Regions from separate parts of the Caballeronia sp. ATUFL_M2_KS44 genome, predicted to be linked through region 2. Evidence: predicted binding sites of a transcription regulator. Region 2 holds the regulator's gene; each other region holds the start of a gene.

Region 1 (7,392 bases), on a different contig from region 2:
CCAGAATGTTCTTGATCATGTGTGTCTCTCGCGGTCTTGCCGTGATGACGGCCAAAACGTGCGCAGTCTTGAGCGTTTTTGGAAGCTATTTCGCTTAATGCGCGAGCTTTTTGAGGAGCGAGCCGGCTTCCGGCGCGGTCGATGCATCCGCGGGCGCGTTGTCGAACACCGCGCCGGGCGCGCCGTCGTCGCGCAGCATGGCCGCTTCGGACTTGTGGTTCAGCACGATGACGCTGATGCGCCGGTTCTCGGGATCGAGCGGGTCTTTGCGATTGAGGTTCTGTGTCGACGCGAGGCCGAGCACGCGCAGCACCTTCGCTTCGTCCATGCCGCCCGCGACCAGTTCGCGCCGCGACGCGTTCGCGCGATCCGCCGACAGTTCCCAGTTGCTATAGCCTTTCTCGCCGCCCGCGTATTTCACGGCGTCGGTGTGTCCCTGCACGACGATGCGGTTCGGCACGTCGTTCAGCGTGCGGCCGATTTCGCGCAGGATGTCGCGCATGTACGGCTGCACGGTGTCGCTGGAGAGCGCGAACATCGGGCGCTTTTGTGTATCGACGATTTCGATGCGCAAGCCCTGTTGCGTCGATTCGATGCGAATCTGCTGCTTGAACTGCTGCAACGTCGGGTTCGCCTCGATCGCCGCCATCAGCTTCACTTGCAGGTCGTGCAGCCGCACCTGTTCGCGGCGTTCGAGTTCGGTGGTGGCCTGCTTGAGCGCTTCGTCGTCGGGTTCGGTGCGCGGCGTGCGGTCGCTCATGCGCATGGTGCCCGGCTCGGGGCTGGAAATATCGCGCCCGCCGCCCGTGATGATGCTCGAATCCATGCCGACGGTTTTTCCGCCGACCATCGCCGCCTTGAGCGGCATGTTGAAATACTCCGCGATGCCGCGCCGCTGCACCGGCGACGTCGACGAAAGCAGCCACATCAGCAGGAAGAACGCCATCATCGCGGTCATGAAGTCCGCGTAGGCGAGCTTCCACGCGCCGCCGTGATGCCCTTTCGCACCCTTGCCGACAACACGCTTGATGAAGATCGGACGGTCTTTTTCGCTCATGATGCCGTCACTTCGCCTTCACGCGGCGCACGTGCTCTTCGAGTTCGGAGAACGACGGACGCTCCGTCGAGAACAGCACCTTGCGGCCGAATTCGACGGCGATGGCGGGCGCGTAACCGTTGAGGCTCGCGAGGATCGTCACCTTGATGCACTGGAACATCTTCGTCTGCTCGGCGACGCGCTGCTCCGCGATGTTCGCGAGCGGCCCGATGAAGCCGTACGAAATGAGAATGCCGAGGAACGTGCCGACGAGCGCCTGCGCGATCATCTCGCCGAGAATCGCGGGCGGCTGGTCGGCGGACGCCATCGTATGCACGACGCCCATCACCGCCGCGACGATGCCGAACGCGGGCATCGCGTCGCCGACCTTGTGCAGCGCCTGCGCGGGCGCTTCGCCTTCGACGTGATGCGTCTCGATCTCTTCGTCCATCAGGCTTTCGATTTCGAACGCGTTCATGTTGCCGCCGACCATCAGGCGCAGATAGTCTGTGAGGAATTCGACGATGTGATGGTCCGCGAGAAGCTTCGGATACTGGCTGAAGATCGGGCTTTTGTTCGGATCGTCGATGTCGGCTTCGAGCGTGAGCGTGCCTTCCTTGCGCGCTTTCGCGAGCAAAACGTAGAGCAGGCCCATCAGTTCCATGTACACGTCCTTGTTGTACTTGGAGCCTTTGAACAGCGTGGGAATGACGAGCAGCGTCGCCTTGATCGTCTTGATGCCGTTGCCGAGGATGAACGCGCCGATGCCCGCGCCCGCGATCATCAGAATTTCGACCGGCTGCACGAGCGCGCCAAGGTGGCCGCCTTCGAGCGCGTAACCGCCGAAAACGGACAGCAATGTCACGAGCGTTCCAACGAAAATCAGCACGGGCGAGTCCTCGAAATTGATGCGGATGACCGGCGTGAGCGCGCGGTTAAGGATGTTTACGGCATGGGGGAGGAAAACTTTGAGGGCGGGAGGCCGCCGCGCGTGCGGCGCAATGGCGCGGCGCGGAACCGCCTGGGACGCGGACGGACGCCGCGTCTGAAGAAATCGCAGCCGCTTGGCGCAGCTTTAGCCGATCTGCGCGACAGCCGCGTCGGCGGCCTGCGCGAGCGCGGCGCGCTTGCCCTTGTCCGCGAGCGATGAAAGGATCGCGTGGTCGTCGAACCGGAAGCGGCACAGCAGATGGCTCGACGACGCCACTTTCACCGCCTGCACCGGCGTGAGCGACGCGACGACATCGGCGACGTGCTCGGACAGGCCGAGCCGGGACATCGCCGTGTCGCGGTCCTCGCGAAGCATCGCTTGCGCGAGCAGCAAATACGACAAATTCACCTCGCGAATTTCCGCGAGCGCGCCGGTGGCTGCGCTCATGCGTGCGCTATCGCCGAATTTCGTGGCCGTCATCTTTCCCCCGAGTCGATTCGTGGCTGGTCAGGCCGCGCGGGAAACGTTTGCTCGAATGCGCCAAAAAAAACCGGCGAATCCGGCCCCGCATAATGTGTCGGCCCGATTGTCGCCCGGCGCGGCTCGCGCGCCTATCGGACGGACACACCGACTCGCCGACGGAATTTCGCCCGGAATCGTGTAGGAAAAATTCGTACACGACACGAATTGATTGCGCGTCGGCAAAGGCTTTATCGGCGGGAATCGCCCGGACTTTAGGCCGGCGGACCGGGAACGATACGTGCTGAAGAACGCCTCGCCGCTCGCGTCGCGCGGTCAATCTGCGTTCCCGGTGCCGCGAACGGTGCAATTTTTGACTTCGTAACAGTCGGTGTTTCGCGCTGTAACAAGGTTAAGCGATTGAAAAATGACGTGAAATGCCGCTCTCGATCCCGATAATGAACGTAAGGGATAACCCGGTCGAGAGCCGGAACCGATTCTGGGCAGCCTGAAGCAACACACTCGCTTCGCGCCGGCCGCCCGTCCGAAAGGCATGCGTCGACTGTTCGACCGGCTTCACCGCATGTCCACACGAAAGCTTTGCATGGCCCGGAGTCACGTTAGAAGCGCCGCTCCGGCACTGCTCTGCAAGGGCCAGAGGCGCAAACCGCCGATCGCGGCCCACACTGGAGAACCACGTTATGCGAATCGCACAAATTGCACCGTTGCACGAAGCAGTTCCCCCGAAGTTCTACGGCGGCACTGAGCGCGTGGTGTCTTATCTGACGGATGCGCTCGTCGATCTCGGCCACGATGTGACCTTGTTCGCAAGCGGCGATTCGCAAACCAAGGCGACGCTCGAAGCCGCGTGGCCGCGCGCGCTGCGCCTCGACCCGACCATCCGCGATGCGCTCGCGCCGCACATGTTGCTGCTCGAAACGGTTCGCCGCCGCGCGCACGAGTTCGACGTGCTGCACTTTCACCTCGACTACATGCCGTTCCCGCTGTTTTCGCAGCTCGACACGCCGTTCGTGACCACGCTGCACGGCCGTCTCGATCTGCCCGAACTGCAGCCGATCTTCGATACCTTCACGAAGGCGAACGTCATCTCGATTTCGGACAATCAGCGCGGCCCGCTGCCGCAGGCGAACTGGCTGAACACGGTCTATCACGGCCTGCCGGACGACCTGCTCACGCCGCAGCCGCACAAGAAGCCGGAATATCTCGCGTTCCTCGGCCGAATTTGCCCGGAAAAGCGCGCGGACCTGGCCATCAAGATCGCGGCGCAAAGCGGCCTGCCGCTCAAGATCGCGGCCAAGGTCGACAAGGCCGATCAGGACTATTTCAAGTCGACGATCGAGCCGCTGCTGTCGCAGGCGCACGTCGAATTCATCGGCGAAATCAACGAGGTGCAGAAGCCGGAGTTCCTGTCGGGCGCGAAGGCGCTGCTGTTCCCGATCGACTGGAACGAGCCGTTCGGCCTCGTGATGATCGAAGCGATGGCGTGCGGAACGCCGGTGATCGCGTTCAATCGCGGTTCGGTGCCGGAAGTCATCGATCACGGCGTGACCGGCTTCATCTGCGAGGACGTGCAGGGCGCGGTGGGCGCGCTGCATCGGATCGACGAGCTGTCGCGCACGGAAATCCGCGCGCAGTTCGAACGCCGCTTCAGCGCGAAGACCATGGCGCAGAACTATGTCGATACCTACACCGCGATGCTCCAGGCCGCGAAACGCCCGGTCTTGCGTCAGGTTGCGATCGGCTAAACGCTTCGCCCTGCTTTGCCCCCGAAATGCCGCCTCGTCAGGCGGCATTTTTCTTTTCCGGACAGCCGACACAGACAAATCCGAACCTTCCTGCGCCGCCCGTGAAACGCGCGACCATCGACCAATTTTGACAGTTCACCTAATGAGCCGCGCTTAAACTGCGCTGCGCGGAAACGCTCCGGTTTCTTGCGTCAAATCAATGGTCGATCATCTTTTCACGAGGCAGGATCATGCAATTGTCGAAGCGTCTCGGCGCTGAAATTTTCGGTACTTTCTGGCTGGTGCTGGGCGGTTGCGGAAGCGCCGTTCTGGCAGCAGCCTTTCCTCACGTCGGCATCGGGCTGGTGGGCGTTTCGATCGCCTTCGGCCTCACCGTGCTCACCATGGCTTACGCCATCGGCCACGTCTCCGGCTGCCATCTGAACCCGGCGGTGAGCATCGGCCTCGCGGTCGCGGGGCGCTTTCCCGTGCGCGATCTCGCGCCGTACATCGTCGCGCAGGTGATCGGCGCGACGCTCGGCGCGTTCGTGCTGAAGCTGATCGCGACGGGCGCGCCCGGCTTCGATCTCGTCGCGAGCGGCTTCGCGGCGAACGGCTTCGGCGACCACTCGCCGGGTCAATACACGATGTTCGCCGCGCTCGTCTGCGAAGTCGTGATGACGTTCTTCTTCCTGTTCGTGATCCTCGGCGCCACCGACGACCGCGCGCCGAAGGGCTTCGCGCCGATCGCCATCGGCCTGTGCCTGACGCTGATCCACCTGATCTCGATTCCGGTCACGAACACGTCGGTGAACCCGGCGCGCTCGACGAGCCAGGCGTTCTTCGTCGGCGGCTGGGCGCTGGATCAGTTGTGGCTGTTCTGGATTGCGCCGATCGTGGGCGCGATCAGCGCGGGCGTGCTGTATCCGCTGCTGACTTCCGAGTCCCAGACGCGCGGAGTCGGCGCCGTCACGCGATAAGCCGCTGCACGCAGTCGACAAAAACGGGCGCCTCGTGCGCCCGTTTTGCTTTTTCCGGCGACGGATTGCGCGCGCCGTATTAAAAGCGCGCGACAGATGTAATGCGCGATTACGCAGCCTGCTTATTATTTTCGCCGCGCTTGGCGGCCGTCATCGGCAAAGCCCCGCTGCATAGGGCTTTGGCGGATAAGTGGCCGTTGGCATCGCCCTTACGCACGGCTTGCACACAGTAACAAGTCGTCGAAGCGTGTAAGACAGCGGGCGCTTACATTGGACTCATGCGACACACGACGTCGCCTTCCAGGAGAAACACAATGAAGCGCATCGCCACTCAAATGCTCGTTGCAACCGGTCTTGTCATCGGCGTGGTCGGAGCGGCTCAGGCTCATACCGATCTTCGCGTGGGCGTTTCGCTCGGCTCGCCGGTTTATGCGGCTCCCGCGCCCGTGTATGCGCGTCCCGCTGCGCCGATGTATCGCTCGCCGGTCTGGCGTCACGAGGAACCGCGCTGGCGCGGTGATTATCGCCACGACGACGGACGCTGGAACCACGCGGGCTGGGATCATGGTCGCCCGAACAACTGGGGCCATCGCGGTTGAGTGCGTCTCGTGAAATGAAGCGGCCAGCCCCGGCCGCTTCGTGACGAACTACCGCGGCGAGGCGATCTCGTCGCGGATATCGAAGAGCTTGCGCAGTTGATGCGCGACGCCCGCCTCGAAGTTGTTGCCGATGCGCGGCACGTTCGGCAGCCGCGTCATGAGGTCGGGATTCGCGTTGTTCATCATGAACGGATGCCCGGCCGTTTCCAGCAAGTCGATGTCGTTCATGTTGTCGCCGAACGCGACGCACTGCGCCGGGTCCATATCCAGCCGCTCCAGCACGTAGCGCAGCGCGCGGCCCTTCGAAACGTCCGACGTCATCACTTCCAGACAGTCCGGCAGCGAATACGTGACGTACAGCGAATCGCCGAATTCTCGCTCCAGATTCGCGGCGGTGTGCTTCAGGTCCGCCGGTTCGCCGATATACAGCACTTTCGCGATGTTCTCGCCGTCATGCTCGCGCAAGTCCATTACTTCGTACTTGAAGCCCGAATCCTGATGGAACACGAGCAGTTCGGGCGCGTGACGGTCGATGAGCCAGGCGTCGTCGGCGAACAGGTTGACGATCACGCGCCCGTGCGCGCCCGCCAAGTCCGGCTGCACCAGACGACGCACGGCGGCGGGCGCGAGATCGCGCGAATAGATGCGTTCGTCGCCGGGCGCATGCACGCGCGCGCCGTTCGACGTGATCAGGTAAGCATCGACGCCGAGCAGGTCGCGGATGCCCGCGACATCGCGATAATGCCGGCCCGTCGCGATGATGACCGGGACGCCGCGCGATGCGAGCGTGCGCAGCGTTTCGGCGGTGAAGGGGTCGAGCTGGTGGTCGCTGTTGAGAAGCGTACCGTCGAGATCAGTTGCAATGACCGAATACATGACTGCCCTGTTTGAGCGCGCGGAGCCCTCTATTTTATCGCGGCTTCGTCGCGGACCCGCGCGCCGCCGACGCCGCCCGCCGCGCGAGTTCCAGCGCGCCCGCCGCGGAATCGGCGCGTGGTTCGCGAAGGCGCTCGCGCAGCGGCATCGGCACGAACGGTTCGTAGGGCGCAGCGAGCCCGCCGCAAAGCGCGACCGGCAGCGCGCCAGCCGGATCGAGCGCGGCGACGAGTCGTTCTATTTCCCGCCCCGCTTCGTCCAGCAATTGCGCCGCGAAAGGATGATCGCGGTGCTCGAAGACGCTCGGCGCGAGCGCTGCGTACGCCGTCTGGTTCGACGCGCACAGCCAGACGACGAGGCTATCGCGATCCGTCGCGCCGGTGAGCGCGAGCAGCGCGCGCGACCAGTCGTCGGCGGGCGCGCGGCCGTCGAGCACGCGTTGCAGATGCACGACCGCGCGCAGGCCGAGCCACGCGCCGCTGGCTTCGTCGCCGCTCGGGAAGCCGTATCCGCCCGCGATGCGGCACACGCCTTCCCGGTCGAGCGATGCCGCGATGCTGCCCGTCCCCAGCGCGACGACCACGCCGGCCTCGCCCGCGTGCGCGCCGATGACCGTGGTGTACGCGTCGCTTTCCACGCGAAGCGCGTGAACCGGCGGCGCCATGCCGAGGAACGCCGTGAGCCAATCCGCGTTGTTCACGCCCGCCAGGCCGCAGCCGAGCGAGCAGGCGCGCCAGTCGAAAGGAAGCGCGGCGGCGTGGAACGC
Region 2 (7,392 bases):
TTAACTGCAAGCAAATCGAAAGCTAGAACTATCGCTTGCCTTGTTGCCGAATTTGTTCGAGCGTGGCGCCGGGCGTGCTCTGATCCTGCGGGATGCGAATCTCGATGACCGCGGGCAGCCCCGAACTCACCGCGCGATCGAACGCGGGCATGAACTGGTCCGTCGTCTCGACGAGTTCGCCGTGCGCCCCGAACGCGCGCGCATAGGCGGCGAAATCCGGGTTCGTGAGTCCCGTCCCGTGCACGCGATGCGGATAGTGCCGCTCCTGATGCATGCGGATCGTGCCGTACTGCGCGTTGTTCACGACGACGAAGATCACCGCCAGTCCGTACTGCATCGCCGTGGCGATTTCGTGGCTCGACATCATGAAGCAGCCGTCGCCGGCGAACGCGATCACCGTGCGCTCCGGATACAGCGACTTCGCGGCGATGGCGGCGGGCACGCCGTAGCCCATCGCGCCGCTCGTCGGCGCCACTTGCGAGCGGAAATGCCGATACGAATAGTGCCGATGCAGCCACGTCGCGTAATTGCCCGCGCCGTTCGTCAGGATCGAATCGGCGGGAATCGTTTCCGCGAGCTGGCGCATGATTTCGCCGAGCTGAACGTCGCCCATCATCGGCTTCGGCTTGCGCCATTCGAGATACGCGGCGTGCGCGGCTTCGGCGCTTCCGGCCCAGGGCACGTTGGCGGGCGGTTCCAGAGAGGCCAGAAGAGACGCGATCTCCGGCATGCCCGAGACGATCGGCAAATCCGCGCTATAGACGCGCCCGAGTTCCTCCGCGCCCTGATGCACGTGGATGAGCGTCTGCTTCGTCTTCGGGATGTCGAGCAGCGTGTAGCCGCCCGTCGTCGATTCGCCCATGCGCGGGCCGAGCACGAAGAGCACGTCGGCATCGCGCACGCGCGCGGCGAGCGCCGGATTGATGCCGAGGCCGACATCGCCCGCATAGTTCGGATGCTCGTTGTTCAGCGTGTCCTGAAAGCGGAACGCGCAGCCCGCGGGCAACTGCCAGCGCTCGATGAAGCGCGCGAAGTCTTGCGTGGCGTCCTGCGTCCAGCCGCTGCCGCCCGCGATCACGAACGGCTGCTTCGCATTCGCGAGCGTGTCGCGCAGGCGTTGGATCTGCGCCGCCGAAGGCGATGCCGCCACGCGCTGATATCGCGGCGCGGCGGGCACGGCGTCGCAGGCTTCGGTCAGCATGTCTTCGGGCAGCGCGAGCACGACCGGCCCCGGACGCCCCGCCGTCGCGACATGAAAGGCGTGACTCATGTATTCGGGCACGCGGCGCGGATCGTCGATCTGCGCGACCCACTTCGCCATCTGCCCGAACATGCGCCGATAGTCGATCTCCTGAAACGCCTCGCGATCCATGTGGTCGCGCGCGCATTGGCCGATGAGCAGGATCATCGGCGTCGAATCCTGATACGCCGTGTGCACGCCGATGGACGCGTGCGTCGCGCCCGGGCCGCGCGTCACGATGGCGACGCCCGGCCGGCCGGTCAGCTTGCCGACCGCTTCGGCCATGTTCGCCGCGCCCGCCTCGTGGCGGCACACGATGGTCTCTATCTGGCCGGTCTCGTCGTGCAGCGAATCGAGCACGGCGAGAAAGCTCTCGCCGGGCACGCAGAACACGCGCTCGACGCCGTGATGCACGAGCGCATCGACGACGAGACGCGCGCCGGTGGTTTGAGAGGAAGCGGTCGAAGCGGGGGAAACATCGGACGCCATGCGTAAAAGTCTCCTGTCGGTGCCGGCCAGCGCTCGGCGTCGCTGACCTGGGTCGCGTGAAAGCGGGTTGTCGGTTCTTCCGGCGCGGCTGCGCGCCGCGCGAGCGCCCTACAGCTTACGCCGCGACGCGCCGCCGTGGACGCCGCCGGAAGCGGAATCTTTTTCCGCGACGCGCTCGCCGAACGCGTCGCTGCCGTCCATCAGCCGAAATACCCCTTTTTCACACCCTTTATCCAGCGATAGGCGAGGCCTCAAGTTCGCAATAATGGCTTCACTGAAAAGCGGACACGACGAAACATCCGGCGGCGTCCGCCTCGCAAAGATCGCAGTTATTCCTCATCGGGGGCAAGTTTGAACATTCGTAAATTCATTGGCGCGAACAGCCGCGACGCACTGCGACAGGTTCGGGAAGCGCTCGGCCCCGATGCAATCGTGTTGTCGAACCGTACCCTCGACGACGGTTCCGTTGAAATCATGGGCGTCGCGGACAGCGATATCGCGTCCATTTCGCCCGCAGCGGAGCAGGCCGCATCGGCACCCGCGCCGTTTGCAAGCGCCACGCCGCGCGCCGCGCTCGCGCAGGCGGCGGCCGCTGCGGCCAAGCCGGCCGCGTCGAATCCGTATGCAAGCGGCGATGTGTTCTCGTCCGTGTTCGGCGCGAATACCGACGCCGACGACGAATCGCCCGCCGATGACGCATCGCGCACGATGGCCGATTCGAATCCGTGGCTGATCGAGCATGCGCGACGCATCGCCGAACAGGCCGCGACGCCGTCGAGCCGGCCGCTGTCGGCATCGTCGGCGATTGCGCGCGGTCTCGGCGTGCCCGTCGCGCCGAAAGCACCGGCCATCGACAAGCCCGAACCCGCGATCCACGCCCAGCGCCAGCCCGCGCCGGCGAAGATCGACACGCCCGAGTGGGCGCGCGAAGCCGCGCAGGTCGCCGCACGCCGCGCCGCGCAGAAGATCAACGCGAGCGCGCCGCAAGTGGACGCATCGCCGGCGGTGAACGTGCCGGCTGTATCGGCGGAAGGTGCGTTCGATGGCTTGCCCGCGAACGCGGCGGCTGTCGTCACGGAAGCGATCCGTGCGCGCATGGAGCAGGTCGTCAACGAAACCGTGATGAACGAGCTTTCGTCGATGCGCGCCATGATGGAAGAACACTTCTCGGGTCTGCTCTGGAGCGACCGCCAGCGCCGCACGCCGAGCGACGCCGTGCTGACCAAGCGTCTTTTCGCCGCCGGCTTTTCGGCGCAACTCGTGCGCATGGTCATCGACAACATGCCGGAAATGCAAAGCGCCGAGCACGCGATGGAATGGGTGCAGCAGGTGCTCGAATCGAATTTGCCGGTGATGGCGAGCGAAGACGCGCTGATGGAACGCGGCGGCGTGTTCGCGCTGATGGGCCCGACGGGCGTCGGCAAGACGACGACCACCGCGAAGCTCGCCGCGCGCTGCGTGATGCGCTTCGGCGCGAGCAAGGTCGCGCTTCTGACGACGGACAGCTACCGGATCGGCGCGCACGAGCAACTGCGCATCTTCGGCAAGATTCTCGGCGTCTCGGTGCATGCGGTGAAGGACGCGGCGGACCTGCAACTCGCGCTCTCCGAACTGCGCAACAAACACATCGTGCTGATCGACACGATCGGCATGAGCCAGCGCGATCGCATGGTCTCCGACCAGATTTCGATGCTGTGCGGCGCGGGTCATCCGGTGCAGCGCATTCTGCTGCTCAACGCGACGAGCCACGGCGACACGCTCAACGAAGTCGTGCAGGCGTACAAGAGCGCGGTCGATCAGCCGCCGCTCGCCGGCTGCATTCTGACCAAGCTCGACGAAGCGACGAATCTCGGCGGCGTGCTCGACACGGTCATCCGCTACAAGCTGCCGGTGCATTACGTATCGACCGGACAGAAGGTGCCGGAGAACCTGTACGTCGCGACCAAGCGTTTTCTGATCAAGAGTGCGTTCTGCATTCCGCGCGACGGCTCGCCGTTCGTGCCGCAGGACGAGGAAGTGCCGGCACTGCTCTCCGCATTGTCCGCGCGCGCGACGGCCGAACTTCATGAGGTTCGCTTTGGATAAGCTCGTGCTCGACCAGGCTGAAGGCCTGAGACGGCTTCTCACGCGTGCAGGTTCGCGCGTGGTGGCGGTCGCGGGCGGACCGGCGGGCATCGGCTGCACGTCGGCGGTGGTGAATCTCGGCGCGGCGCTCGCCGTGCATGGCAAGGATGTGCTCGTCATCGACGAGCGGCAGAACAGCGCATCGGTGACGCGCATGGCGGGGCTTTCGGATTCGCAGGCGCTCGCCGCGGTGATGTCCGGACGGCAAGCGCCGCAGGACGTGGTGACGCGCACGCCGCTCGGCTTTTCGCTGATCGCCGCGCCCCGCGACGAACGCGTGAGCCACGATGCCGCGCAGTGTCGCGCGCTGCTCGACGGCCCGGCGGACATCGTGCTGATCGATGCGCAGCTGGATCGGCATGGCGCGTTGTCGTCGCTCGCGGCGCAGGCGCATGACTTTCTGATCGTGACGCGCGTGGCCGCGGCGGCGATCACCGAGGCGTACGCGTGCATGAAGCGTCTGCATTACGCGCATGCGATCGGCCAGTTCCGCGTGCTGATGAATCATGTGCAGAACCCGGCCGATGCGGCGGTCGCGTTCGAGAACCTGTCGGGTGTGGCGAGCCGGTATCTGGCTGTGTCGCTCGTGCAGGCGGGATATGTGTCCGAGGATGCGCGCGTCGCTCGGGCGAGGGAGCTCTCGCGCTCGGCGGTGGAAGCGTTTCCGGCTACGGCTGCGGCACGCGATTACCGCCAGATCGCGGCGGAGCTTCTGCACTGGCCGATGCGGGCCGCGCCTGGTGCGCGCGACGCGGAAGCCGGAGACGATGCGCGGTTTTTGGTTGGCGAGTCTGACAAGGGCGGGCGGGAAACGGTGCGCAGAGCGCCGGCGTTTTCCGGCCATGCATTGAGCAGTACGGCGTCGATGTGATCAAGACAAAGGTGACCCAGATGTACAACGCCCAAGGCAAACTCTCGCAATCCGACGTGCTGACGCGCTATGCGCCGCTCGTGCGTCGACTGGGGTTGCAACTCGTCGCCAAGATGCCGGCGAGCGTGGATCTCGACGATCTGATTCAGGCCGGCATGATCGGCCTGATGGATGCGGCGAGCCGTTACAAGGAAGATCAGGGCGCGCAGTTCGAAACGTACGCGAGCCAGCGGATTCGCGGCGCGATGCTCGACGAACTGCGTGCGAACGACTGGCTGCCGCGCAGCATGCGCAAGACGTCGCGCGAGGTGGAATCGGCGGTGCACAAGGTCGAGCAGAGCCTCGGCCGGTCGGCGAGCGAGATGGAGATCGCCGAGCACATGCAGTTGCCGCTCGACGAGTACCAGTCGATGCTGCAGGACTTGCACGGCAGCCAGTTGATCTATTACGAAGACTTCGATCGTTCGGCGGATGACGAGCCGTTTCTGGATCGATACTGCGTGGATCGGTCGGACCCGCTGTCGGCGTTGCTCGACGATAGCTTGCGCGGCGCGCTGATCGAGGCGATCGATCGCTTGCCGGAGCGGGAGAAGCTGCTGATGAGCCTCTATTACGAGCGCGGGCTGAATCTGCGGGAAATCGGCGCGGTGATGGAAGTGAGCGAGTCGCGCGTGTGCCAGCTGCATAGCCAGGCGGTGGCGCGGCTGCGGGCGAAGTTGCGGGAGCAGGAGTGGACGGGCGTGGAGGCTTGAGCTTTTAGCTCAGGTTTCGTGGCTTGGCGCGGCGGCTGGGGTCTTGGGTGACTCGGCCGCTGTTGGTTTACGAGCGATGCAGGTTTACGCTCGGGTTGTTGGCAACTGGTGGTCAGCGCGTCGGCTGTTGCACGACAAAGATGGCGCGCCCGGCTGGGATCGAACCAGCAACCCCTGCCTTCGGAGGGCAGTACTCTATCCATTGAGCTACGGGCGCATCGGCGGAAGGCCTTGCTTGCAGGTGCCGAAAGGCGACAGCAAGACCCATGCGAATCCGAGAGAATACCTGTTTTCCGCAGATCCGTCCATCGCGCAGGGTTCGGCGGGCCGCGCGGCATCGGCGAAAATGCGGGTAAACGCCCGCTACACGCCTCGCCGCCCCTGCGCCTTCCGTTAAACGTTCCGTCTATAATCGACCGTGCCCTTGGCGACGCAAAGGGCAAAGCCGTAGCCGTCACGCTGTCTGAACCGACTCAATCAAAAAACGGGAGACGAGACAAGCATGAGCGAAGCCCCCCACGGAGCCCCGATCAGAACGCCCGGCCAACTCATCGCGGCGGTGATCGCGGGGTTCGGCATCCCGGTCGCCATCATCATTCTGCTGGCCGTCTACGTCGATTCCTCGACGCGCACCGGCGCCGGCACCAACATCGACGCTTCCGTCGTCGAGCGCATCGCGCCCGCCGCGAAGGTCGATATCCGCGACGCCAACGCGCCCCGCGTCTACAAAACCGGCGAGGAAGTGTTCAAGGCCGTCTGCTCCACCTGTCACGCGACAGGCACAGCCGGCGCACCCAAATTCGGCGATTCCGGCGCGTGGGCCCCGCGCATCGGCGAAGGCTACGACACGCTGCTGCACAACGCGCTCAACGGCAAGGGCGCGATGCCCCCGCGCGGCGGCACCAGCCCCGACGATTACAGCGACTTCGAAATCGCGCGCGCCGTCGTCTACATGGCGAACAACGGCGGCGGCAAGTTCGCGGAGCCGGCGCAACCGGCATCGGGCGCGGCGGCATCGACGGGCGCGTCGGCTCCAGGATCGGCATCGGCTCCGGCGGCTGCTTCGGGCGCCACCGAAAACGCGCAGGCCGCTGCCGCCGTCGCCGCGCTGGCGTCCGTGCCGCAGACGGCATCGGCTCCGGCTGCGGGCGCGCAAAGCGCGGATGCATCGCAAGCGGGCAAGGCGCTCTACGAACAGGTCTGCCAGGCGTGTCACGCGGCGGGCGTGCTGAACGCACCGAAGTTCGGCGATAAAGCCGCCTGGGCGCCGCGCCTCAAGGATTCGATGGATACCGTCTACAACTACGCGCTGCACGGCAAGGGCGCGATGCCGCCGAAAGGCGGATCGAATGCGCCGGACGCCGACGTGAAAGCCGCCGTCGATTACATGGTGAACGCGTCGAAGTAACGTCGCGGCGATAGAAAAAACCCTGCGCACGCATCACGCGTCGCAGGGTTTTTTTCGGGCGTCGATCAGCCCTTTTGCAGCATCGCCTTCAGCATCGCCATCCGGTCTTTCGGCGACAGCGGCGCTTCTTCCGCGGTCGGCGGCGGCGCATCGTCGAGCAGCATTTCGGGGATGAAGCGCGACGGCTCGCACACCACCGTCTCCCGCGCGCGCTTGCGCTTCTTGCACCAGTTCAGATGCAGACTGCGCTGCGCCCGCGTGATCGCCACGTACATCAGCCGGCGCTCTTCCTCGATGCGCGCATCGTCGACGGGACTGTCATCGTCCGAATTCCCCCGATGCGGCATGATGCCTTCCTCCACGCCCACCAGAAACACGTGCGGATACTCCAGCCCCTTCGACGCATGCACCGTCGAAAGCCGCACCGCGTCGGGATCTTCGTCCTTGCCTTCGAGCATCGACATCAGCGCGACGGTCTGGATCAGGCCGAGCAGATTCTTGCCGTCGT
Region 3 (7,392 bases), on a different contig from region 2:
ATGGGCCGAACGCCGCCCTGCTGCCGCGGCGTTCCCCGGGCGTCTCGTTACAAAAAGAGACGCCGAATACAGGCACGCATTCTGGTCAGCCGGGCATCCCTTTCCCATCGGATTGATCCGAAATTGTCAACGCATGTCATCACTTGTCACGGCGTGCGTCTCCCGGGCACCACCGCGCAATCGTCCGATTGCGAAAGTTCGTGTAGCGGAGACTTACATCCTGTAACATGCCGCCTTTGGCTCACAATGGCCCAAACCCCGCTTTCGCCGTTTTTACCGAGACGCCGCGAAGGCATGCGCCGCGGCTGCCCGTCGTCACGCGCAGTGCGGTTGGCGGGTGCCGGCTTCGAATCCGCGCCCGAGTCGTTCCCGTTTCGCGCTCACCCGGCGCGTCTGACATCCCGCAGGGCATCGCCTCGTTCCATGCGTCGCTGACGGCACGCGTGGCTTTTCTCATTACGGGTTCTCATTCGATGCAGGCAACACCTTTCGACGGCGCGTCGCACGCCGCCGGCCGCTCGCTCACGCGCGGCGATTACAAGACGCTCACGCTCGCCGCGCTCGGCGGCGCGCTCGAGTTCTACGACTTCATCATTTTCGTGTTCTTCGCGCCGGTCATCGGCCAGCTATTTTTCCCGCCTTCGATTCCCGACTGGCTGCGGCAATTGCAGACCTTCGGCATCTTCGCCGCCGGTTATCTTGCGCGGCCGCTGGGCGGCATCGTCATGGCGCACTTCGGCGACCTGCTCGGCCGCAAGCGCATGTTCACGCTGTCCGTGCTGCTGATGTCGGTGCCGACGCTCCTGATGGGCGGGCTGCCCACGTATGCGTCCATCGGCATGATGGCGCCGGTGCTGTTGCTGCTGTTTCGCGTGATGCAGGGCGCGGCGGTCGGCGGCGAAGTGCCGGGCGCGTGGGTGTTCGTGTCGGAGCACGTGCCGAGCCGTCATATCGGCTATGCATGCGGCACGCTGACGGCCGGCCTCACGGCGGGCATTCTGCTCGGCTCGCTGATCGCGACGGCCATCAACAAGAGCTTCGTTCCCGCCGATGTCGCCGCTTTCGCGTGGCGTCTGCCGTTCCTGCTCGGCGGCGTGTTCGGGCTGTGCTCGGTCTATCTGCGCCGCTGGCTGCATGAAACGCCGGTGTTCGCGGAGTTGCAGAAGCGCAAGTCGCTCGCGGCGGAGATTCCGCTGAAGGCCGTGCTGCGCGACCATGGCCGCGCCGTGATCGTGTCGATGCTGCTGACGTGGATGCTGTCCGCCGCGATCGTCGTCGTGATCCTGATGACGCCGACGCTCCTGCAAAAGCAGTTCGGCATCGCGCCGGCGACCGTGCTCGTCGCGAACTGCGCGGCGACGCTTTGCCTGACCATCGGCTGCGTGCTGGCGGGCGCGATCGCGGGGCGCATCGGCGCGGGCAAGACCATTTTTGTCGGCGGCATCATGCTGGCCGTGTCGTACTACGCGCTCTTCAAGCAGGTCGCAATCGACGCCTCCGTGCTGCTGCCGTGGTACGCGTTCACGGGCTTCACCGTCGGCGTGATCGGCGCGATTCCGTTCGTGATGGTCAAGTCCTTCCCGCCCGCCGTGCGCTTCTCGGGCATTTCGTTCTCGTACAACGTCGCGTATGCGGTGTTCGGTGGACTCACGCCGATCGTCGTCTCGCTGATGATGAAGTCGAGCCCGATGGCGCCTGCGCTGTACGTCGGCGCGTTGTGCGTCGTGGGCGCGCTGACGTCGCTCTTCATCAAGGAAGCGCCGGCTGCGCGATAAGTCTCGCGGCTGAACAATCGATGGCGCGCTCGCGGTTCGGAGCGCGCCATTTTTTTAGGCATGCAGGCACCGGGAACGCCCGTTGCACGCGCTACGGCCGAGCGCGTGAACGCGCGCCTTCGTCCCCGCCTTCGTTCCTTTCCCCGGAGAACACGCCATCATGTCCACCATGCCTCGCTCACCGGAAGAAAACATCGAGCCGGATCCCGACAAGCTGCTCGATCCCGACGCCCCGCCGAATCCCGACGATCCCGACATGCCCGACGGCCCCGATTCCGCCACGCCGATGATCCCCGCCGATCCGCACAACGGCGAGCCGCGCATGTAAGTCACGCGGCACGCGTAAAAAGCAATGCCCGCGCGGTCCGAAACCGCGCGGGCATTATTCGAGCAACGACGCGCGTTACAGGCTCGTCGTCTGCACCGTGCCTGTTTCCAGCGCGCGTTCGATCAGCGCTTCCTGCTGCGCCTTGCGCACCGCGTCCGCGACGAACGTGTCGGGCGCTTCCACTTCCGCCTTGATCGCGCCGATGATGCCGTCGGCCTCGACGATCACGAGCGACTCCGCCGAATCCGCGCGGCTGATGATGACGCGTTGCGGCCCGCCGCCTTCCGCGATGCTGGCGCAGAACTGCATGCGCTCACCGCCGATCACCTGTTCGAATGTTTGAATCATGGCTGCTTTTCCGCGTTGGTTGGACAAATGTCGTCAAGCGCGCGAGCGCGCAACGTTTCTATTATTGATCCGCGCGGCGTCGGCGGGTTCCTTTTTGTAAGGGTGACCGTCAACGGCGCGCGTCGGCGAGTTCGCGCAATGCGGCAGCGGTGGCGTCGTCGGCGGGAAAGAAGGCTTCGATCGCCAGTTCCGACAACGTGATGTCCACGGGCGTGCCGAACACGGTCGTCGTGCTGAAGAACGAAAGCACGCCACGTGCCGTGCGCAAACGCAGCGGCACGATGACCGCATCCGGCTCGCCGTGCCGCTCGTTCGCGGCATGCGGCGGCGCGGGATAAGCCTCGAGTTCCTTCATGAGCGCGGCGAGCGTCGCATCGCCCGACACTTCGACCTGACGCCGCACGCGCGCGAGCAGATGCGCGCGCCATTCGTGCCAATTCTCGATAACGCTCGCGAGTCCCAGCGGATGCATCGACAGCCGCAGCACGTTCACCGGCGGCGCGAGCAGCGACGCATCCGCCGACGCGACCAGCGGCCCGAGCGCGGCATTCGCGGCGATCATCGTCCAGTGCCGGTCGACGGCCAGCGCGGGATACGGCTCGTGTCCTTTCAGCACGAGATCGACGGCGCGGCGCGCTGCATCGAGTTGCGGATCGGCGAGCGCGCGTTCGCGATACAGCGGCGCGTAACCCGCCGCCAAGAAGAGCGTGTTGCGCTCGCGCAGCGGGACGTCGAGTTGCTCGGCCAGGCGAATGAGCATGTCGCGGCTCGGCATCGACCTCCCCGATTCGACGAAGCTCAAATGCCGCGTCGATACATCCGCGATGCCCGCGAGATCGAGCTGGCTCATGCGCCTGCGCTGACGCCATTCGCGCAGCAGCGTGCCGACGGTGGCGGGCGCGGGCCGCGTCGTGGGCTCAAAGAGTGTGTCCATGCGCCGATATTAGATGAAGCGCGCACGTGTCATCCATTACCTCACGCGTCATGCGCCACGTAACATTTACCGCGTCATAAAGCCCTTCGAAATGTTTGCGCAAACGCCCCTAAATCTTCCCGTGTACCGCGCCGTTAAAAAGCCCAGCATCATTGCAGACAATGCTTGGCGAGCCGTGCGTGATTCGTCGATCGAGCGCGCACGGCTCGCCTAGCCCGGACATTTGCGGAGAAATCATGTTTGTCGTTATTGGATGGGTTCTGGTCATCGGCTCGGTGATCGGGAGTTTCATCGGCGTCGGGGGCCACCTTGCCGCGCTCGTTCAGCCGTTCGAATTGCTGTGTATCTTCGGCGCGGCGATCGGCGCATTCGTCGTATCGAACCCGACTGCCACGCTCAAGAAAACGCTTCAGGCGCTGCCCAAGGTGTTCAAGGGTGGCGGCTATACCAAAGAGAAATATCTCTCGCTGATCGCGCTGCTCTATGAGCTGCTGCAAAAGGCGCGCAAGGAAGGAATGATGGCGCTCGAAGCCGATGTCGATGCGCCCGAAGCCAGCCCGCTCTTTCAGAAGTACGAACACGTGATGGCCGATCATCACCTGCTCGACTTCATCGTCGATTATCTGCGCATGATGTCCGCGGGCAACGTGAATGCGCTGGAATTGCAGGACCTGATGGACGAAGAGCTCGAAACGCATCACGCGGAAAGCTCCGTCGCGGCCAACGCGATTCAGAAGATGGCCGATGGCCTGCCCGCATTCGGCATCGTCGCGGCGGTGATGGGCGTCGTGCATACGATGGGTTCCGTGGGCGCCGCGCCCGCCGTGCTCGGCGAGATGATCGCGGGCGCGCTCGTCGGCACGTTCCTCGGCATTCTGCTCGCATATGGCTTCATCGGACCGCTCGCGGACCTGCTCAACGCGAAGGGCGCGGCCGAAGCCAAGCCGTTCCAGTGCGTGAAGTCGGTGCTGCTCGCGTCGATGAACGGTTATGCGCCGACCGTGGCCGTCGAATTCGGCCGCAAGGTGCTGTTCACCGCGGATCGTCCGAGCTTCCAGGAACTCGACGACGCCGTGCGCGCCACCAAGATGCCGAAGTCGGCCTGACGAACGCGTTGATCGAAAGGAATAGCGCTCATGGCTGAAAGACCTTCACGCGACCCGTTGCAATCGGTGCTCGCGCCCACCGTCGTCGTGCGCCGCAAGAAGAAAGGCGGCGGCCACGGCGGGCATCATGGCGGTGCATGGAAGATCGCCTACGCCGACTTCGTCACCGCGATGATGGCCTTCTTCCTTCTGATGTGGCTGCTCGGCTCCACGTCGAAGTACGACAAGGAAGGCATCGAGCAATACTTCAACACGCCGCTCTCCGCGCTCTTCGGCAACGAAGGCGGCGCGTCGTCGCATACGAGCATCATCAACGGCGGCGGCAAGGACTTGTCGAGCTCGCGTCCGGGCGAAGCCAGCAAGAGCCAGACGCAGCCCGTGCCGCCTTCGGTGGCGCGCGCGTCCGTCGCGGCAGAAGACCTGCAACGCTTGCAGCAGTTGAAGCAGAAGCTGACCGCGCTCATCGAGAACACGCCTGCGCTGCGTGCGTTCAAGGACCAGATCCGCATTGCGATCACGAGCGAAGGCTTGCGTATCGAGATCGTCGATTCGCTCAAGCGGCCGATGTTCGCATCGGGCAGTTCGAAGCTCGAAAGCTATGTGACGACGATCCTCTCGAACATCGGCGCATCGCTCAACGACGTGGACAATCGCGTGTCGATTGCAGGCCATACCGACGCCGTGCCGTATTCAGGCAGTCAGGCCGGCTATTCGAACTGGGAGCTGTCGAGCGAGCGCGCGAACGCGGCGCGCCGCGCGCTGGTCACGGGCGGCATGAAGGAAAGCAAGGTGCTGCAGGTACGCGGTCTCGCCGACGTGCTGCCGCTCAACAAGAACGTCATCGACGAGCCGACGAATCGCCGCATCAGCATTCTCGTGCTGAACAAGGCCGCCGAACTCGCGTTCTTCCGCGATGGCGGACGCACCACGGCGGACCAGGCCTTGCCCGCCGATACCGCGATTCCCGCTGCAGTCGCGGCGAAATCGAACCTTGCGGTGGGCGTGGTCAAGTAAGCAGCGCTTACGCGAACCACTCCATCGCGGTCTGCACGACGAGCCACGCGTTCGCCGCGCTGATCACGATGAACAGCAGCCACGCGAGCGCCTTCGTATGCAAGGCGTTCGCGAAGCGGCCCATCAACCCGCGATCGCTCGTCATGCGAATCAGCGGATAAAGCGCGAACGGCAGCTGCAAACTCAGCACGACCTGACTCGCGACCAGCAGCTTGCCCACCGCGCCGTTTCCCATCAGATACACGCCGATCACCGCCGGCACCAGCGCGAGCGCGCGCGTGATCAAGCGCCGCTGATAGCACGGAATCTTCAGGCGCAAGAAGCCTTCCATGATGACCTGCCCCGCAATGGTGCCGGTGAAGGTCGAGCTTTGCCCCGAAGCGAAGAGCGTCACCGCGAAGAGAATCGCGGCGAGCCCGGTACCGACAATCGGCGCGAGCAGCTTGTAGGCATCCTCGATTTCGGTGACTTGCGTATGCCCCGTCGCATGAAACGCGGAGGCCGCGAGAATCAGAATGGCCGCGTTGATCAGGAGCGCGAGCAGAAGCGACACGATGGTATCGAGCCGCGAGAGCTTGATCGCGGATGCAAGGCTCTTTTCATCGCGATTGACGACGCGCGTCTGCACGATCGACGAATGCAGATACAGGTTATGCGGCATGACGGTGGCGCCGAGAATGCCGATGGCGAGATAAAGCGGCTCGCGATTCGACAGCATGTCGATGGACGGCACGAGCCCCGCCGCGACCGCGGGCCAATGCGGCTTCACCAGCGCGAGTTCCACCACATATCCCACGCCGATAGTCGCGATCAGCCCGAGCATGATTGCTTCGAGATCGCGGAAATTCTTGCCCTTCAGCCCGAGCACGATGAGCGTGTCGAATGCGGTGAAGACCACGCCCCACATGAGCGAACAGCCGAACAGCAAGTGAAACGCGAGCGCGCCGCCGAGCACTTCGGCCAGATCGCACGCGATGATCGACAACTCCGCGAGCATCCATTGCGCATTCGCGATGGGCTTCGAGTAACGTTCGCGCGAAAGCTGCGCGAGGTCGCGGCCCGTGACGATGCCCAAGCGCATCGACAGGCATTGCAGCACCATCGCCGCGAGGCTCGACAAAAGGACGACGAACAACAAGCCATAGCCGTATCGCGAGCCGGCTTCGATATCCGTCGCCCAGTTGCCCGGGTCCATGTAGCCGATGGAGATGAGCAGGCCCGGCCCCGCGAATTGCAGCAGCTTCTTCCAGAGCGGCGCACCCGGCGCGACGATGACGGAGCCTTTGACTTCGGACGGGCAGAACGGCGCGGTCGCCGTGGTCGGCAATTTGAACGGCAATTGATGGGTTCCGGTGTCGATGTGAAGCGCGGCGCAAGGCCCGATGAGCAGGCGAGTCTATCACCGGCTGCGCGGTCTTTCAGACGCGTGCCCGGCCATTCATCTGACCGACGCGCCATCTGGATGCCAGCATCTCGTCACCGTCCGACCAATAGAATTCACACATGATCCTGGCGCGCATGCCGCGATCGCCCATCACTTGCATGAGGAGTCCGCCATGAAGCTAGTCACGCGCATTGCCATCGCCGCACTCGTCGCTTCGCCGCTCGCCGCCGTCGCCCAGGAAGGGCTCACGCGCGCGCAGGTCAAGGAAGAGTTGAAACAAGTCGAACAGGCCGGCTACAACCCATCCGAGCGCGACGCGTTCTATCCCAACAACATCCAGGCCGCAGAAGAAAAGATCCACTCGGGAAGCGCATATGGCGCATCGTCGGATGGCACCTCGGCATCGGGCCGCACGATGTCGACCACGCCTCCGGGACAGACGCCGGAGTAACTCGATCGCACGTTTGCAGGCGAACCTCATGGCGCGTGCCTAGAATGAAGAA

Evidence for each region. The regulator FliA, encoded in region 2, starts transcription of late flagellar genes. The targets are predictions, from matches to a motif close to CTAAAGTTTNNNNNNNNNNNGCCGNTA.
Region 1: a site for FliA is predicted at 1,982-2,008, ahead of motA (flagellar motor stator protein MotA). Genes of this name have one in related genera too.
Region 3: a site for FliA is predicted at 3,496-3,522, ahead of motA (flagellar motor stator protein MotA). Genes of this name have one in related genera too.

The regions. Positions count from the first base shown of each region.
Region 1 is NZ_JALQEA010000006.1:95,266-102,657, reverse strand. Features, by position in the region: gene NCR39_RS00500 (response regulator) at 1-19, opposite strand, end outside; gene motB (flagellar motor protein MotB) at 95-1,057, opposite strand; gene motA (flagellar motor stator protein MotA) at 1,065-1,925, opposite strand; gene flhD (flagellar transcriptional regulator FlhD) at 2,112-2,414, opposite strand; gene NCR39_RS00480 (glycosyltransferase family 4 protein) at 3,128-4,192, shown strand; gene aqpZ (aquaporin Z) at 4,423-5,151, shown strand; gene NCR39_RS00470 (hypothetical protein) at 5,466-5,750, shown strand; gene NCR39_RS00465 (Cof-type HAD-IIB family hydrolase) at 5,799-6,626, opposite strand; gene NCR39_RS00460 (glucosamine kinase nucleotide-binding domain-containing protein) at 6,661-7,392, opposite strand, start outside.
Region 2 is NZ_JALQEA010000028.1:195,949-203,340, reverse strand. Features, by position in the region: gene NCR39_RS13555 (thiamine pyrophosphate-binding protein) at 29-1,729, opposite strand; gene flhF (flagellar biosynthesis GTPase FlhF) at 2,081-3,814, shown strand; gene NCR39_RS13545 (MinD/ParA family ATP-binding protein) at 3,807-4,724, shown strand; gene NCR39_RS13540 (RNA polymerase sigma factor FliA) at 4,745-5,476, shown strand; tRNA gene NCR39_RS13535 (tRNA-Arg) at 5,618-5,693, opposite strand; gene NCR39_RS13530 (c-type cytochrome) at 5,979-6,884, shown strand; gene NCR39_RS13525 (UvrD-helicase domain-containing protein) at 6,950-7,392, opposite strand, start outside.
Region 3 is NZ_JALQEA010000039.1:459,351-466,742, reverse strand. Features, by position in the region: gene NCR39_RS17525 (MFS transporter) at 474-1,775, shown strand; gene NCR39_RS17520 (hypothetical protein) at 1,936-2,103, shown strand; gene NCR39_RS17515 (hypothetical protein) at 2,179-2,451, opposite strand; partial or broken gene NCR39_RS17510 (helix-turn-helix domain-containing protein) at 2,561-3,393, opposite strand; gene motA (flagellar motor stator protein MotA) at 3,622-4,491, shown strand; gene motB (flagellar motor protein MotB) at 4,522-5,505, shown strand; gene NCR39_RS17495 (Nramp family divalent metal transporter) at 5,513-6,844, opposite strand; gene NCR39_RS17490 (DUF4148 domain-containing protein) at 7,062-7,340, shown strand.